DNA from 4 places in the Cytobacillus sp. FSL W7-1323 genome. Region 1 is predicted to be linked to each of the others. Evidence: a T-box and tRNA genes for the amino acid it is inferred to sense, from the RefSeq annotation. Region 1 holds a T-box; the other regions hold tRNA genes.
What was found. The T-box of region 1 lies ahead of alaS (alanine--tRNA ligase). A T-box ahead of a tRNA ligase gene usually reads a tRNA of that ligase, here a tRNA-Ala.
Positions count from the first base shown of each region.

Region 1 (4,177 bases):
TGAAGAAGAGGTTATATAACCTCTTCTTTTTATGATTCGCTTTTGTTTACCTACATTTTACACTAAACTATTCGGGAATCAAACGGATTTTACCCATTCCTCTACAAATTGTAACGCTCCCTCTAATTTTGCTGGGTCTTTTCCACCAGCTTGCGCCATATCTGGACGTCCACCGCCACCGCCTCCACAGCGAGTAGCCACTTCCTTAATTAATTTACCCGCATGATAGCCACTTTTAATCAAATCATCTGTCACACCGGCAATTAAATTCACTTTTCCTTCATTCGCACTACCTAGTACAACCACTGCTGAAGCAAGCTTTTGTTTTAATTCATCTGCCATATTACGCAAGTGGTTCATGTCTGTCGCCTGAACTTTTGCAGCTAATACTTTTACACCGTTCACTTCTTTCACTTGGTCAATCAAGCTTCCAGCTTCAATATTACCCAATTTAGTTGCTAATGATTCATTTTCTCTTTGTAATTGCTTGATCTCTGCATGTAAGCTGTCAATTTTTACTGGTACATCTTTTATATTTGATTTTAATTTAGCTCCAGCCTCTTTTAATACAGAGATTTGCTCTGTCATCATCTTATAAGCACCTTCACCTGTGACTGCTTCTATTCTTCTTGTGCCTGCACCAATCCCGCTTTCAGATTGGATTTTGAACAAACCAATGACTGCAGTATTTGCCACATGACAGCCACCACAAAGTTCTAATGAATAATCACCGATTTGAACAACTCGTACAATTTTCCCATACTTTTCTCCAAATAAAGCCATTGCTCCCATTGCTTTTGCTTCTTCAATATCTTTCAGGTCAATTTGCACATTTAAGCTATTCCAAATTTTCTCGTTAACAATGGCTTCGATTTTCTCTAACTCATCTCCTGTTACTTGTCCAAAGTGAGAAAAGTCAAATCTTAGTCGATCTGGTTCAACGAGAGAACCTGCTTGATTTACATGCGTACCTAATACATCTTTCAATGCTTGATGAAGAAGATGTGTCGCAGTATGATTTTTTACGATTTTATTACGATTAAAATAATCTACAGATGCTTTAACCGATGAATGAGCTTTTAATTCTCCTTCTGTGACAACTGCACGATGGAGGTTTTGTCCATTTGGAGCTTTTTGCACATCTTTTATTTCAACCCTCACGCCACTTGCTGTTAGAGTTCCCTTATCAGCGATTTGCCCACCACTTTCAGCATAGAAAGGAGTAGCTGTCAATATTAATTGAACCTCTTCGCCTTGACCAGCTTGGTCTACTAGCTCGCCACCACTTACAATTGCAGCTACTTCAGTATCAATCGTCAATTGTTCATACCCAACAAACCTACTGTCTACCGTAATTTCACCTAGGACACTATCCTGGACTTGCATACTATCTATATCTTGACGAGCAGCTCGAGCGCGATCACGCTGATTTTCCATCTCTTTTTCAAAGCCATCATGGTCGATGCTCATCCCTTCTTCTTCTGCGTACTCCTCTGTTAATTCAACGGGGAAACCATACGTATCATAAAGACGGAAAACATCTTTTCCATCGATTACAGTATGTCCATTAGCTTTTTCTTTTTTCATTACTTCTGAAAGAATAGCTAAACCCTCGTGTAACGTTTCATGGAAGCGTTCTTCTTCGTTTTTAATGACTTTTTGAATAAAAGCCGTTTTTTCTTTTACTTGTGGATAATAATCAACCATTATTTCTGCAACCACTGGTACTAACTCAAACATGAACGGACGATGAATATTGATTTGTTTCGCATAACGAACCGCGCGACGTAATAATCGTCTAAGAACATATCCTCTACCTTCATTTGATGGAAGAGCACCATCACCAATTGCAAATGCTACTGTACGAATGTGGTCAGCAATCACTTTAAATGCGACATCTTGTTCCGCAGTTTTTCCATATTTCTCAGCAGAAATATCTTCTGTTCCTTTAATGATTGGCATAAATAGATCTGTGTCAAAATTCGTCTTTACATTTTGCACAACTGAAGCCATACGCTCTAAGCCCATGCCCGTATCAATATTTTTCTTTGGTAGTGGAGTATATGTTCCATCTGGATTATGGTTAAACTCAGAAAATACAAGGTTCCATACTTCCAAGTAACGTTCGTTCTCTCCCCCAGGATAGAGCTCAGGATCATTTAAATCGTTACCATACTCTTCTCCCCTATCATAGAAAATTTCTGTGTTCGGTCCACTTGGTCCTTCACCAATATCCCAGAAATTCCCTTCCAAACGAATAATTCGTTCTTCTGGTACACCTACTTTTTCTCTCCATAATTTGTACGCTTCATCGTCCTCAGGGTGGATTGTCACAGATAATTTGTCTTCTTCAAAACCAATCCATTTTGGACTCGTCAAGAATTCCCAAGCATATAGAATCGCTTCTTCTTTAAAGTAGTCACCGATAGAAAAATTCCCAAGCATTTCAAAGAATGTATGGTGACGTGCTGTCTTCCCAACATTTTCAATATCATTGGTACGTATTGATTTTTGTGCATTAACGATCCTTGGATTTTCGGGAATCACTCGACCATCAAAATATTTCTTCAATGTAGCTACACCACTATTAATCCATAGTAGTGACGGATCTTCATGTGGTACTAAAGAAGCACTCGGTTCCACTGCGTGACCTTTTTCTTTAAAAAAATCTAAAAACATTTGTCTAATTTCTGCACCAGTTAAATGTTTCATAAAAAAACCTCCTAAAAAATTTATGTAACCATAAAAAAAAGCCCTCATCCCCAATACAGGGACGAGAACTTAAGCTCGCGGTACCACCCTGATTGTGAAAGAAAACTCTCACCTCTCAAAGCACCTTAACGCGGTGAACGGCAGTAGTTAACTGCACTCCGGATTAGCTTTCTGTTATCCTTCATCGAGAAATTCTCTCAGCCATGGAATTTCCTCTCTTTCGAATGGACTATAACATACTTCTTCCATCAACATCTTACATTATTTAAATAGATATAGTCGAATTATAGCTAGATTTTTGCTCTTTTGTCAATATCAATGTCTAACAGTATCAACAAATTCAGCTGAAACTATACCTTATCTGCCCTATGTCGGTTCATTAATAGTTTACGTGCATGTATAAGACTAATTTTTAGGATTGCCAAAATCGGAACAGCCATAATTAAACCAATGATACCGCCAGCTTCTCCACCAGCTAGTAATGAAAGCATAATAATGAGGGGGTGCATATGTAAGCTTTTCCCTACAATTAAAGGAGATAATATATTCCCTTCCACAAATTGCAATACAACTATAATAATTAATGTGATAATCACCATTTTGACTGACAGGGTCGCTGCAATAATCACCGCTGGGACTGCACCAATAATTGGACCAAAATACGGAATAATATTGGTTATTGCAATGATAAAACCAAGCAACAATGGATACTTCATACCGAACACCCAAAATAAAGTAGCTGAAATCACCCCGATTACTAAACATACAAGGAGCTGCCCACGAATATAACCTCCGAGTGACTTATCAACATCTCTTATAAACAAAACAGCTTCTTTTCTCCATCTTCTTGGCGTTAAGTACCAGACTGCTTTTTTTACATCCGTATAATCTTTTAAAAGGTAAAAGGAGATAAATGGGATAATAGCGATGATTAAAGCATAATTAAGAATCTCAAGCAATATATTAATTGCCTTTGTTAATAATTTATCTAATGCTGCTTCAATATTGTTAATCCCATCCTCTACACGTAATTGTAATGTTTCTGGCCATTCAGATGTGCGTTCTTGAATCAAAGCAATAAAAGAGCGATATTGCTCGGCAAACTCTGGCGCATGATCAACTAAATCATTTAGTTGATGAATAAAAGCCGGAATCCCTTTATACAATCCGTAGCCAACACCACCAAAAAATAATAAATAAATTCCTAAAGCTGCTAATCCTCTGTGCATACCCGTTTGATGTAACTTTTCAACCATAGGGTGTAAGAGATAAGTAAAAAATGCCCCAAGTAAAAACGGAATCAGCACAACAAGCAGTAATTTTAAAAGAGGGAGCCATAATTCTTTTAATTGAAAAAAGATATAAAGTAAAATGAGAACAAGCAAAACAAAGCCTAAACGGTACAACCATTTCATACGAACGTCCATGCACTACGCCTCCCTTTACTATCTTGAGAAGAGAGCAT
Region 1 is NZ_CP151998.1:3,201,687-3,205,863, forward strand. It holds gene alaS (alanine--tRNA ligase) at 79-2,712, opposite strand; T-box leader at 2,767-2,973, opposite strand; gene MKX67_RS16220 (AI-2E family transporter) at 3,063-4,139, opposite strand.

Region 2 (4,177 bases), 400 kb from region 1:
GTGCCAATCCAACTCAGCTTCATCTTTCCACTCGGCAAATTGTCCTAGCTCAAACCCCATAAATAACAGCTTTTTACCTGGATGTGTCATCATAAAACCTAAGAGCAAACGATATTGGGCAAATTTTTGCCAATAATCTCCTGGCATCTTGTCTAGCAGGGATTTCTTCCCATGGACAACCTCATCATGTGATAACGGTAAGAGAAAATTTTCGGAGTATGCATACATTAATGAAAAAGTCATTTTATTATGGTGGTATTGCCGTTCATGTGGGGCTTTCTCCATATAAGATAATACATCATTCATCCACCCCATATTCCATTTATAACTGAAACCTAATCCGCCATAGTGAACAGGAGCCGTTACTTGGGGCCAATCTGTAGAATCCTCTGCCATCATCAAGATAGAAGGATCATAAGCAAAAACAGCCTTATTTAATTTCTGTAAAAATTGAATACCAAATGGATTTTCCCTATTCTCGTTATTAGGCCAAAAAATGATATTTGATACTGCATCAATTCTAAATCCATCGACATGGTATTTTTCCATCCAAAAAATAGCATTGGATATGAGGAAACTATGAACCTCTGTTTTACTTAAATTAAAATTAGCTGTACCCCAAACAAAATTTTCCCTATCAGCTTCTGTTTCGTATTCATAAACATATTCACCATCTAAACAATATAGCCCATGTTGATCTTTACAGAAATGTCCTGGTACCCAATCTAAAATAACACCAATATTATTTTGATGACATTGATCAATAAAAAACATTAAATCTTTTGGTTCACCATATCTACTAGTAGCCGAATAATAGCCTGTTCCTTGATACCCCCATGAACGATCATAAGGGTGTTCAATTATAGGCATCAATTCAATATGTGTAAAACCATGCTCCTTTACGTAAGGAATGATTTCTTCTGCTAGTTCACTGTATGTCAATAAAAGGCCATTCCTCTTTTTCCATGTACCTAAGTGCATCTCATATATCATCATAGGTTCTGAAAATGCTTTCCTTTGTTGTTTTTCCTTTTGCCAGCCTTGGTCCTTCCATTTGTAACCTTCTAAGGAATAAACAATCGAAGCAGTACTAGGCCGTAATTCTGAACAAAAAGCAAAAGGATCAGCCTTTAAAAAAGTTTGTTCATCCTTGTTCTTAATTGCATATTTATAAATTTCTCCTGTTAAATCTCCATCTAGCTGAATTCTCCATATCCCCTCTTTATTTACTTTATCTAATGAAAAACCTTCGCCATTCCAATGATTAAAAGAACCAACTAATGATATTGAGGTGGCATGTGGAGCATAGATAGTAAAGGAAGTAACCCAATTATCTCCTTCTTTATGACGGTGTGATCCAAACAGTTCGTATGCCTTAAATAAGCTTCCTTCATGAAACAAGTGCATTTCGAATTCAGTGGGGTATGCAGTTGTATTCATCTTAATTCATTCCACTCCTTGTATTACATTACTCTTTCTTAAATAATTCGTCTTAAGTATAAAAATCCCTTGTTATTTTTCAAATTATTTTGACATCTAATGACAGATAATATAACATCCAAAAAGTGTTAGCCACATAAAAAAGAAGCTGTCAACTTATGTTGACAGCTTCTTTTTTATGACCCCTACGGGATTCGAACCCGTGTTACCGCCGTGAAAGGGCGGTGTCTTAACCGCTTGACCAAGGGGCCAACTGGCGGAGAAGGAGGGATTTGAACCCTCGCGCCGGTTGCCCGACCTACACCCTTAGCAGGGGCGCCTCTTCAGCCACTTGAGTACTTCTCCATATGGCTCCGCAGGTAGGATTCGAACCTACGACCGTTCGGTTAACAGCCGAATGCTCTACCACTGAGCTACTGCGGAATAATATAAATGGTGGGCCTAAATGGACTCGAACCATCGACCTCACGCTTATCAGGCGTGCGCTCTAACCAGCTGAGCTATAGGCCCCTATTTAAGCGGGTGAAGGGAATCGAACCCTCATCATCAGCTTGGAAGGCTGAGGTTTTACCACTAAACTACACCCGCAATGGGGCGGCTGATGGGAATCGAACCCACGAATGTCGGAACCACAATCCGATGCGTTAACCACTTCGCCACAACCGCCATAAAAGATGGCTCAGGACGGAATCGAACCGCCGACACAAGGATTTTCAGTCCTTTGCTCTACCGACTGAGCTACTGAGCCAAAATAATAAATATGTAAATGGCGGTCCGGACGGGACTCGAACCCGCGACCTCCTGCGTGACAGGCAGGCATTCTAACCAACTGAACTACCGGACCAGATTGCGGGGGCAGGATTTGAACCTGCGACCTTCGGGTTATGAGCCCGACGAGCTACCGGACTGCTCCACCCCGCGATAATAATATGAATGGCGGAGGAAGAGGGATTCGAACCCCCGCGGGCTTTAACACCCCTGTCGGTTTTCAAGACCGATCCCTTCAGCCAGACTTGGGTATTCCTCCGAATAATGGTGGACCTTGTAGGACTCGAACCTACGACCGGACGGTTATGAGCCGTCTGCTCTAACCAGCTGAGCTAAAGGTCCATCATTCTATCTATGGTAGCGGCGGAGGGGATCGAACCCCCGACCTCACGGGTATGAACCGTACGCTCTAGCCAGCTGAGCTACACCGCCATAGAATATATTGTATAAAATTAATTGGTGGAGCCTAGCGGGATCGAACCGCTGACCTCCTGCGTGCAAAGCAGGCGCTCTCCCAGCTGAGCTAAGGCCCCTAAAAATATATATGTATATCTAGTGGTCGGGAAGACAGGATTCGAACCTGCGACCCCTTGGTCCCAAACCAAGTGCTCTACCAAGCTGAGCTACTTCCCGATACAAAACGCGCCCGAGAGGAGTCGAACCCCTAACCTTTTGATCCGTAGTCAAACGCTCTATCCAATTGAGCTACGGGCGCTTAATTTTAAAAAGAATGGTGCCGAGGACCGGAATCGAACCGGTACGGTAGTCACCTACCGCAGGATTTTAAGTCCTGTGCGTCTGCCAGTTCCGCCACCCCGGCACATATTGGAGCGGAAGACGGGATTCGAACCCGCGACCCTCACCTTGGCAAGGTGATGTTCTACCACTGAACTACTTCCGCAAATATTTAAAATGAAAAATGGTGCGGGTGAAGGGAGTCGAACCCCCACGCCTTGCGGCGCCAGATCCTAAGTCTGGTGCGTCTGCCAATTCCGCCACACCCGCATATTAAAATGATCAAATGGTGAGCCATGAAGGACTCGAACCTTCGACCCTCTGATTAAAAGTCAGATGCTCTACCAACTGAGCTAATGGCTCGTACAAAGCACGAGTGGTGCCGGCCAGAGGACTTGAACCCCCAACCTACTGATTACAAGTCAGTTGCTCTACCAATTGAGCTAGGCCGGCAAATACACACAAAAAATGGTGGAGGATGACGGGATCGAACCGCCGACCCTCTGCTTGTAAGGCAGATGCTCTCCCAGCTGAGCTAATCCTCCAATATGTATGCCCGGCAACGTCCTACTCTCACAAGGGGACAGCCCCTAACTACCATCGGCGCTTTAGAAGCTTAACTTCCGTGTTCGGTATGGGAACGGGTGTGACCTTCTCGCTATCGCCACCGGACTTTTTAAAGACATATATTATTATAACGTCTTTAATAAAATTTTCAAGAGAAATTTTAAATCATTCTCTAAAAACTAGGTAATGTTGAAGAAGATATTTATGAGTAATCGCCTATGCGTTGCTGATGCGACTACTTACGTAGTGCTGTCTAGCTGCGGCGGCTTGGAGCCGCCCGCATTTCGTATTGTCCAGCTACAGCGCCTAGGTGCTCGAGGTCATAAGTCAAATTTGTCATGAGGTTAAAGAACAACCTCCTGTCAAATCTGTCTTATGCTTGTCGCACCTGTGCAAGGCGCTTTCGCTTTTCGTTTTTGGTTAAGTCCTCGATCGATTAGTATTAGTCAGCTACATGTGTCGCCACACTTCCACCTCTAACCTATCAACCTGATCATCTTTCAGGGATCTTACTAGCTTGCGCTATGGGAAATCTCATCTCGAGGGGGGCTTCATGCTTAGATGCTTTCAGCACTTATCCCTTCCGCACATAGCTACCCAGCGATGCCTTTGGCAAGACAACTGGTACACCAGCGGTGCGTCCATCCCGGTCCTCTCGTACTAAGGA
Region 2 is NZ_CP151998.1:3,602,991-3,607,167, forward strand. It holds gene glgB (1,4-alpha-glucan branching enzyme) at 1-1,440, opposite strand, end outside; tRNA gene MKX67_RS18085 (tRNA-Glu) at 1,620-1,691, opposite strand; tRNA gene MKX67_RS18090 (tRNA-Ser) at 1,695-1,785, opposite strand; tRNA gene MKX67_RS18095 (tRNA-Asn) at 1,789-1,863, opposite strand; tRNA gene MKX67_RS18100 (tRNA-Ile) at 1,874-1,950, opposite strand; tRNA gene MKX67_RS18105 (tRNA-Gly) at 1,958-2,028, opposite strand; tRNA gene MKX67_RS18110 (tRNA-His) at 2,031-2,106, opposite strand; tRNA gene MKX67_RS18115 (tRNA-Phe) at 2,116-2,188, opposite strand; tRNA gene MKX67_RS18120 (tRNA-Asp) at 2,208-2,284, opposite strand; tRNA gene MKX67_RS18125 (tRNA-Met) at 2,288-2,361, opposite strand; tRNA gene MKX67_RS18130 (tRNA-Ser) at 2,375-2,467, opposite strand; tRNA gene MKX67_RS18135 (tRNA-Ile) at 2,474-2,550, opposite strand; tRNA gene MKX67_RS18140 (tRNA-Met) at 2,564-2,640, opposite strand; tRNA gene MKX67_RS18145 (tRNA-Ala) at 2,666-2,741, opposite strand; tRNA gene MKX67_RS18150 (tRNA-Pro) at 2,765-2,841, opposite strand; tRNA gene MKX67_RS18155 (tRNA-Arg) at 2,850-2,923, opposite strand; tRNA gene MKX67_RS18160 (tRNA-Leu) at 2,940-3,028, opposite strand; tRNA gene MKX67_RS18165 (tRNA-Gly) at 3,035-3,109, opposite strand; tRNA gene MKX67_RS18170 (tRNA-Leu) at 3,129-3,213, opposite strand; tRNA gene MKX67_RS18175 (tRNA-Lys) at 3,231-3,306, opposite strand; tRNA gene MKX67_RS18180 (tRNA-Thr) at 3,321-3,396, opposite strand; tRNA gene MKX67_RS18185 (tRNA-Val) at 3,413-3,488, opposite strand; rRNA gene rrf (5S ribosomal RNA) at 3,498-3,615, opposite strand; rRNA gene MKX67_RS18195 (23S ribosomal RNA) at 3,927-4,177, opposite strand, start outside.
Region 2: it has a tRNA-Ala gene. The T-box ahead of alaS (alanine--tRNA ligase) is inferred to sense a tRNA for this amino acid. The anticodon was not compared.

Region 3 (4,177 bases), 1.5 Mb from region 1:
GGTGGAGCCTAGCGGGATCGAACCGCTGACCTCCTGCGTGCAAAGCAGGCGCTCTCCCAGCTGAGCTAAGGCCCCGTATTAAAGTTAAAATGGTGGGCCTAAATGGACTCGAACCATCGACCTCACGCTTATCAGGCGTGCGCTCTAACCAGCTGAGCTATAGGCCCACATAACTTCACGGTAAAGTATTTAATCATATCAAAGAGATTGCACTCTCAAAACTGAACGAACAGTCTAACATCAAGTCAATTCCGTATATTCCTTAGAAAGGAGGTGATCCAGCCGCACCTTCCGATACGGCTACCTTGTTACGACTTCACCCCAATCATCTGTCCCACCTTAGGCGGCTGGCTCCAAAAGGTTACCCCACCGACTTCGGGTGTTACAAACTCTCGTGGTGTGACGGGCGGTGTGTACAAGGCCCGGGAACGTATTCACCGCGGCATGCTGATCCGCGATTACTAGCGATTCCGGCTTCATGTAGGCGAGTTGCAGCCTACAATCCGAACTGAGAATGGTTTTATGGGATTGGCTAAACCTCGCGGTCTTGCAGCCCTTTGTACCATCCATTGTAGCACGTGTGTAGCCCAGGTCATAAGGGGCATGATGATTTGACGTCATCCCCACCTTCCTCCGGTTTGTCACCGGCAGTCACCTTAGAGTGCCCAACTGAATGCTGGCAACTAAGATCAAGGGTTGCGCTCGTTGCGGGACTTAACCCAACATCTCACGACACGAGCTGACGACAACCATGCACCACCTGTCACTCTGTCCCCCGAAGGGGAAAGTCCTATCTCTAGGATTGTCAGAGGATGTCAAGACCTGGTAAGGTTCTTCGCGTTGCTTCGAATTAAACCACATGCTCCACCGCTTGTGCGGGCCCCCGTCAATTCCTTTGAGTTTCAACCTTGCGGTCGTACTCCCCAGGCGGAGTGCTTAATGCGTTTGCTGCAGCACTAAAGGGCGGAAACCCTCTAACACTTAGCACTCATCGTTTACGGCGTGGACTACCAGGGTATCTAATCCTGTTTGCTCCCCACGCTTTCGCGCCTCAGCGTCAGTTACAGACCAGAAAGTCGCCTTCGCCACTGGTGTTCCTCCAAATCTCTACGCATTTCACCGCTACACTTGGAATTCCACTTTCCTCTTCTGCACTCAAGTTCCCCAGTTTCCAATGACCCTCCACGGTTGAGCCGTGGGCTTTCACATCAGACTTAAGGAACCGCCTGCGCGCGCTTTACGCCCAATAATTCCGGACAACGCTTGCCACCTACGTATTACCGCGGCTGCTGGCACGTAGTTAGCCGTGGCTTTCTGGTTAGGTACCGTCAAGGTACCGGCAGTTACTCCGATACTTGTTCTTCCCTAACAACAGAGTTTTACGATCCGAAAACCTTCATCACTCACGCGGCGTTGCTCCGTCAGACTTTCGTCCATTGCGGAAGATTCCCTACTGCTGCCTCCCGTAGGAGTCTGGGCCGTGTCTCAGTCCCAGTGTGGCCGATCACCCTCTCAGGTCGGCTACGCATCGTCGCCTTGGTGAGCCGTTACCTCACCAACTAGCTAATGCGCCGCGGGCCCATCTGTAAGTGATAGCAGAACCATCTTTCAATCTAATTATATGTATAAATAGATATTATCCGGTATTAGCCCCGGTTTCCCGGAGTTATCCCAGTCTTACAGGCAGGTTGCCCACGTGTTACTCACCCGTCCGCCGCTAATCTTTGGGAGCAAGCTCCCTCAGATTCGCTCGACTTGCATGTATTAGGCACGCCGCCAGCGTTCGTCCTGAGCCAGGATCAAACTCTCCAATAAAGTGTTTGATTAGCTCATTTGCACCTATGGTGCTTTGTTGCTGATAAATCAGCTTTTTTAGAATTACGCTTGACGTTTTACGTTCGTTCAGTTTTCAAAGAACAATCTCATTCGCTTCAGAAGCGACTTTATAATCATACAACATCTTAACTTGTTATGTCAATAACTTTTTTAAAATGTTTTTGGTGGAGCCTAGCGGGATCGAACCGCTGACCTCCTGCGTGCAAAGCAGGCGCTCTCCCAGCTGAGCTAAGGCCCCAAAAAGAGTAATAAAAATGGTCGGGAAGACAGGATTCGAACCTGCGACCCCTTGGTCCCAAACCAAGTGCTCTACCAAGCTGAGCTACTTCCCGTTTATGGCGCGCCCGAGAGGAGTCGAACCCCTAACCTTTTGATCCGTAGTCAAACGCTCTATCCAATTGAGCTACGGGCGCATCAATAAGTGGTGCCGAGGACCGGAATCGAACCGGTACGGTAGTCACCTACCGCAGGATTTTAAGTCCTGTGCGTCTGCCAGTTCCGCCACCCCGGCACTTATTGGAGCGGAAGACGGGATTCGAACCCGCGACCCTCACCTTGGCAAGGTGATGTTCTACCACTGAACTACTTCCGCAAATATTCAAAATAAAAATGGTGCGGGTGAAGGGAGTCGAACCCCCACGCCTTGCGGCGCCAGATCCTAAGTCTGGTGCGTCTGCCAATTCCGCCACACCCGCATATATAAATGGTGAGCCATGAAGGACTCGAACCTTCGACCCTCTGATTAAAAGTCAGATGCTCTACCAACTGAGCTAATGGCTCGTACAAGTGGTGCCGGCCAGAGGACTTGAACCCCCAACCTACTGATTACAAGTCAGTTGCTCTACCAATTGAGCTAGGCCGGCAAATAAACACAAAAAAATGGTGGAGGATGACGGGATCGAACCGCCGACCCTCTGCTTGTAAGGCAGATGCTCTCCCAGCTGAGCTAATCCTCCAATATGTATGCCCGGCAACGTCCTACTCTCACAAGGGGACAGCCCCTAACTACCATCGGCGCTGAGAAGCTTAACTTCCGTGTTCGGTATGGGAACGGGTGTGACCTTCTCGCTATCGCCACCGGACTATGAAATTGTAAGGGAATCGTTCCCTCAAAACTAGGTAATGTTGAAGAAGATATTTATTGAGTAATCGCCTGTTTGGTTAAGTCCTCGATCGATTAGTATTAGTCAGCTACATGTGTCGCCACACTTACACCTCTAACCTATCAACCTGATCATCTTTCAGGGATCTTACTAGCTTGCGCTATGGGAAATCTCATCTCGAGGGGGGCTTCATGCTTAGATGCTTTCAGCACTTATCCCTTCCGCACATAGCTACCCAGCGATGCCTTTGGCAAGACAACTGGTACACCAGCGGTGCGTCCATCCCGGTCCTCTCGTACTAAGGACAGCTCCTCTCAAATTTCCTGCGCCCACGACGGATAGGGACCGAACTGTCTCACGACGTTCTGAACCCAGCTCGCGTACCGCTTTAATGGGCGAACAGCCCAACCCTTGGGACCGACTACAGCCCCAGGATGCGATGAGCCGACATCGAGGTGCCAAACCTCCCCGTCGATGTGGACTCTTGGGGGAGATAAGCCTGTTATCCCCGGGGTAGCTTTTATCCGTTGAGCGATGGCCCTTCCATGCGGAACCACCGGATCACTAAGCCCGACTTTCGTCCCTGCTCGACTTGTAGGTCTCGCAGTCAAGCTCCCTTGTGCCTTTACACTCTACGAATGATTTCCAACCATTCTGAGGGAACCTTTGGGCGCCTCCGTTACTCTTTAGGAGGCGACCGCCCCAGTCAAACTGCCCACCTGACACTGTCTCCCATCCCGATAAGGGATGTGGGTTAGAATTTCAATACAGCCAGGGTAGTATCCCACCGACGCCTCCACCGAAGCTAGCGCTCCGGCTTCTAAGGCTCCTACCTATCCTGTACAAGCTGTACCAAAATTCAATATCAGGCTACAGTAAAGCTCCACGGGGTCTTTCCGTCCTGTCGCGGGTAACCTGCATCTTCACAGGTACTATAATTTCACCGAGTCTCTCGTTGAGACAGTGCCCAGATCGTTACGCCTTTCGTGCGGGTCGGAACTTACCCGACAAGGAATTTCGCTACCTTAGGACCGTTATAGTTACGGCCGCCGTTTACTGGGGCTTCGATTCAAAGCTTCGCGTGAGCTAACCTCTCCTCTTAACCTTCCAGCACCGGGCAGGCGTCAGCCCCTATACTTCGCCTTGCGGCTTCGCAGAGACCTGTGTTTTTGCTAAACAGTCGCCTGGGCCTATTCACTGCGGCTCATCAAGGCTTTAACACCCTAATGAGCACCCCT
Region 3 is NZ_CP151998.1:95,644-99,820, reverse strand. It holds tRNA gene MKX67_RS00525 (tRNA-Ala) at 1-75, opposite strand, end outside; tRNA gene MKX67_RS00520 (tRNA-Ile) at 91-167, opposite strand; rRNA gene MKX67_RS00515 (16S ribosomal RNA) at 267-1,815, opposite strand; tRNA gene MKX67_RS00510 (tRNA-Ala) at 1,999-2,074, opposite strand; tRNA gene MKX67_RS00505 (tRNA-Pro) at 2,092-2,168, opposite strand; tRNA gene MKX67_RS00500 (tRNA-Arg) at 2,173-2,249, opposite strand; tRNA gene MKX67_RS00495 (tRNA-Leu) at 2,259-2,347, opposite strand; tRNA gene MKX67_RS00490 (tRNA-Gly) at 2,354-2,428, opposite strand; tRNA gene MKX67_RS00485 (tRNA-Leu) at 2,447-2,531, opposite strand; tRNA gene MKX67_RS00480 (tRNA-Lys) at 2,541-2,616, opposite strand; tRNA gene MKX67_RS00475 (tRNA-Thr) at 2,624-2,699, opposite strand; tRNA gene MKX67_RS00470 (tRNA-Val) at 2,717-2,792, opposite strand; rRNA gene rrf (5S ribosomal RNA) at 2,802-2,918, opposite strand; rRNA gene MKX67_RS00460 (23S ribosomal RNA) at 2,994-4,177, opposite strand, start outside.
Region 3: it has a tRNA-Ala gene. The T-box ahead of alaS (alanine--tRNA ligase) is inferred to sense a tRNA for this amino acid. The anticodon was not compared.

Region 4 (4,177 bases), 630 kb from region 1:
TGCCACCTGATGATCATCAATTGACTGAACGATTTCTAACCTCACATTTGCCTCTTCAAGTCCTTGTTCTTCTTTAGTAATATGAATATCAAATGGAGTTTCCTCATTCGTCTTAATATCAGCAGTAGGACTTATATGTATCGCTACATTTCCATCATGCTCATGTGCGCTGTGGCCTTGATTTTCTTCTTCGTTATCTATTTCAGCACTGCCTACCGCCACTTTAACTTTAGGCATAGTGTGCATACTTCTTGCGGTGACATGTGACTGAATATGATAGATAGCATCTTTTTCAAATGTATAGGATGCAACGTACTTGCCATCATTCTCGTGTTCTGCTTCTATTAATTCACCATTATCCTTTTTCCCATCTTCCCACAATTCAAATTTTACTTCATCTGCATCTTCCACAGACTCGTCTCCCTGAGTAACAGTAACTTCCAAGCGTACTTCTTCGTTCCTTTTAATCTGACTTGGTATCGAGATACTGGCATCGATTGCAGCAGGAACTGATCCTTCCCCACCACTAGAGTTTGCATCATTCTCTGCATTTCCACAAGCAGCAAGAAAAATAATCATAATTACAGAAAAGGTTGATATCCACTTCTTCATAAAAAGCCCCTCTTTCTTAAACATCTAATCTTTCTCATCTATATTACTAATAATATGTGTTAGAAAAGTGAAATAATTTGTTAATGAGAGAAATATGTAAAATAAAGAAAATATAGGTATAAAAAAAGATTTATTTGGAGAAACTTCTATTACAAGTGTAAATCCCCCTTTTTAGCTTCCATTCATGGAAGCTTTTTTTTTGTACTTATCTACAAAGCTTTCAACTAGATGCCTAGAAGCTTAATTTAAAATTAATCATACAAAAAAAGCTCATAAACCTTATAGAAGATTTAAGAGCTTTGACGCGCCTTAGAGGATTCGAACCTCTGACCCACAGCTTAGAAGGCTGTTGCTCTATCCAGCTGAGCTAAAGGCGCAAACTAAAATATGTATGGCTCCGCAGGTAGGATTCGAACCTACGACCGTTCGGTTAACAGCCGAATGCTCTACCACTGAGCTACTGCGGAATAATATAAATGGTGGGCCTAAATGGACTCGAACCATCGACCTCACGCTTATCAGGCGTGCGCTCTAACCAGCTGAGCTATAGGCCCCTATTTAAGCGGGTGAAGGGAATCGAACCCTCATCATCAGCTTGGAAGGCTGAGGTTTTACCACTAAACTACACCCGCATTTAAGAACTTTAACATACCGGTGGTCGGGGTCGAACCGACACTCCCGAAGGAACACGATTTTGAGTCGTGCGCGTCTGCCAATTCCGCCACACCGGCATAAAGGCAACACCCGGATTTGAACCGGGGATAAAGGTTTTGCAGACCTCTGCCTTACCACTTGGCTATGCTGCCATAACTGGGCTAGTAGGGTTCGAACCTACGAATGACGGAATCAAAATCCGTTGCCTTACCACTTGGCTATAGCCCAATAAAATGTTTGAAAATGGGGCGGCTGATGGGAATCGAACCCACGAATGTCGGAACCACAATCCGATGCGTTAACCACTTCGCCACAACCGCCATAATTGGCAGGGGTAGTAGGAATCGAACCCACATCAAAGGTTTTGGAGACCTTCGTTTTACCATTAAACTATACCCCTAGATGGTGGAGGGGGGCAGATTCGAACTGCCGAACCCGAAGGAGCGGATTTACAGTCCGCCGCGTTTAGCCACTTCGCTACCCCTCCAAAAAAGACTAAATGGTGGCTCAGGACGGAATCGAACCGCCGACACAAGGATTTTCAGTCCTTTGCTCTACCGACTGAGCTACTGAGCCAAAATAATAAATATGTAAATGGCGGTCCGGACGGGACTCGAACCCGCGACCTCCTGCGTGACAGGCAGGCATTCTAACCAACTGAACTACCGGACCAGATTGCGGGGGCAGGATTTGAACCTGCGACCTTCGGGTTATGAGCCCGACGAGCTACCGGACTGCTCCACCCCGCGATAATAAATATTAATGGCGGAGGAAGAGGGATTCGAACCCCCGCGGGCTTTAACACCCCTGTCGGTTTTCAAGACCGATCCCTTCAGCCAGACTTGGGTATTCCTCCATTAATAAAAAAGCAATAGCGGCGGAGGGGATCGAACCCCCGACCTCACGGGTATGAACCGTACGCTCTAGCCAGCTGAGCTACACCGCCATAAAATATATTGTTAAAAATTAAATTGGTGGAGCCTAGCGGGATCGAACCGCTGACCTCCTGCGTGCAAAGCAGGCGCTCTCCCAGCTGAGCTAAGGCCCCTAAAAAGTATTCGTGGTCGGGAAGACAGGATTCGAACCTGCGACCCCTTGGTCCCAAACCAAGTGCTCTACCAAGCTGAGCTACTTCCCGAAATAAAACGCGCCCGAGAGGAGTCGAACCCCTAACCTTTTGATCCGTAGTCAAACGCTCTATCCAATTGAGCTACGGGCGCATATGGAGCGGAAGACGGGATTCGAACCCGCGACCCTCACCTTGGCAAGGTGATGTTCTACCACTGAACTACTTCCGCAAATATCCATTATAAAATACTAATGCGGGTGAAGGGAGTCGAACCCCCACGCCTTGCGGCGCCAGATCCTAAGTCTGGTGCGTCTGCCAATTCCGCCACACCCGCAAATATAAATGGTGAGCCATGAAGGACTCGAACCTTCGACCCTCTGATTAAAAGTCAGATGCTCTACCAACTGAGCTAATGGCTCGTACAAAGGACGAGTGGTGCCGGCCAGAGGACTTGAACCCCCAACCTACTGATTACAAGTCAGTTGCTCTACCAATTGAGCTAGGCCGGCAAATAAACACAAAAATGGTGGAGGATGACGGGATCGAACCGCCGACCCTCTGCTTGTAAGGCAGATGCTCTCCCAGCTGAGCTAATCCTCCAAAATGGTGACCCCTACGGGATTCGAACCCGTGTTACCGCCGTGAAAGGGCGGTGTCTTAACCGCTTGACCAAGGGGCCAAAAAATAACCCCAAAAATTGGGGTAGTTTGCCCGGCAGCGTCCTACTCTCACAAGGGGACAGCCCCTAACTACCATCGGCGCTGAGAAGCTTAACTTCCGTGTTCGGTATGGGAACGGGTGTGACCTTCTCGCTATCGCCACCGGACTATGAAATTGTAAGGGAATCGTTCCCTCAAAACTAGGTAATGTTGAAGAAGATATTTATTGAGTAATCGCCTGAATGCGTGCTGTAGGATACTACTTACGTAGTTCTGTCCAGCTGCGGCGCCTAGGTGCTCGAGGTCATAAGTCAAATTTGTCATGAGGTTAAAGAACAACCTCCTGTCAAATCTGTCTTATGCTTGTCGCACCTGTGCAAGGCGCTTTCGCTTTTCGTTTTTGGTTAAGTCCTCGATCGATTAGTATTAGTCAGCTACATGTGTCGCCACACTTCCACCTCTAACCTATCAACCTGATCATCTTTCAGGGATCTTACTAGCTTGCGCTATGGGAAATCTCATCTCGAGGGGGGCTTCATGCTTAGATGCTTTCAGCACTTATCCCTTCCGCACATAGCTACCCAGCGATGCCTTTGGCAAGACAACTGGTACACCAGCGGTGCGTCCATCCCGGTCCTCTCGTACTAAGGACAGCTCCTCTCAAATTTCCTGCGCCCACGACGGATAGGGACCGAACTGTCTCACGACGTTCTGAACCCAGCTCGCGTACCGCTTTAATGGGCGAACAGCCCAACCCTTGGGACCGACTACAGCCCCAGGATGCGATGAGCCGACATCGAGGTGCCAAACCTCCCCGTCGATGTGGACTCTTGGGGGAGATAAGCCTGTTATCCCCGGGGTAGCTTTTATCCGTTGAGCGATGGCCCTTCCATGCGGAACCACCGGATCACTAAGCCCGACTTTCGTCCCTGCTCGACTTGTAGGTCTCGCAGTCAAGCTCCCTTGTGCCTTTACACTCTACGAATGATTTCCAACCATTCTGAGGGAACCTTTGGGCGCCTCCGTTACTCTTTAGGAGGCGACCGCCCCAGTCAAACTGCCCACCTGACACTGTCTCCCATCCCGATAAGGGATGTGGGTTAGAATTTCAATACAGCCAGGGTAGTATCCCACCGACGCCTCCACCGAAGCTAGCGCTCCGGCTTCTAAGGCTCCTACCTAT
Region 4 is NZ_CP151998.1:3,831,886-3,836,062, forward strand. It holds gene MKX67_RS19450 (FixH family protein) at 1-612, opposite strand, end outside; tRNA gene MKX67_RS19455 (tRNA-Arg) at 916-989, opposite strand; tRNA gene MKX67_RS19460 (tRNA-Asn) at 1,005-1,079, opposite strand; tRNA gene MKX67_RS19465 (tRNA-Ile) at 1,090-1,166, opposite strand; tRNA gene MKX67_RS19470 (tRNA-Gly) at 1,174-1,244, opposite strand; tRNA gene MKX67_RS19475 (tRNA-Leu) at 1,262-1,343, opposite strand; tRNA gene MKX67_RS19480 (tRNA-Cys) at 1,348-1,418, opposite strand; tRNA gene MKX67_RS19485 (tRNA-Gln) at 1,423-1,494, opposite strand; tRNA gene MKX67_RS19490 (tRNA-His) at 1,511-1,586, opposite strand; tRNA gene MKX67_RS19495 (tRNA-Trp) at 1,593-1,666, opposite strand; tRNA gene MKX67_RS19500 (tRNA-Tyr) at 1,670-1,753, opposite strand; tRNA gene MKX67_RS19505 (tRNA-Phe) at 1,767-1,842, opposite strand; tRNA gene MKX67_RS19510 (tRNA-Asp) at 1,862-1,938, opposite strand; tRNA gene MKX67_RS19515 (tRNA-Met) at 1,942-2,015, opposite strand; tRNA gene MKX67_RS19520 (tRNA-Ser) at 2,030-2,122, opposite strand; tRNA gene MKX67_RS19525 (tRNA-Met) at 2,139-2,212, opposite strand; tRNA gene MKX67_RS19530 (tRNA-Ala) at 2,239-2,314, opposite strand; tRNA gene MKX67_RS19535 (tRNA-Pro) at 2,328-2,404, opposite strand; tRNA gene MKX67_RS19540 (tRNA-Arg) at 2,413-2,486, opposite strand; tRNA gene MKX67_RS19545 (tRNA-Gly) at 2,490-2,564, opposite strand; tRNA gene MKX67_RS19550 (tRNA-Leu) at 2,588-2,669, opposite strand; tRNA gene MKX67_RS19555 (tRNA-Lys) at 2,679-2,754, opposite strand; tRNA gene MKX67_RS19560 (tRNA-Thr) at 2,769-2,844, opposite strand; tRNA gene MKX67_RS19565 (tRNA-Val) at 2,860-2,935, opposite strand; tRNA gene MKX67_RS19570 (tRNA-Glu) at 2,940-3,014, opposite strand; rRNA gene rrf (5S ribosomal RNA) at 3,045-3,161, opposite strand; rRNA gene MKX67_RS19580 (23S ribosomal RNA) at 3,395-4,177, opposite strand, start outside.
Region 4: it has a tRNA-Ala gene. The T-box ahead of alaS (alanine--tRNA ligase) is inferred to sense a tRNA for this amino acid. The anticodon was not compared.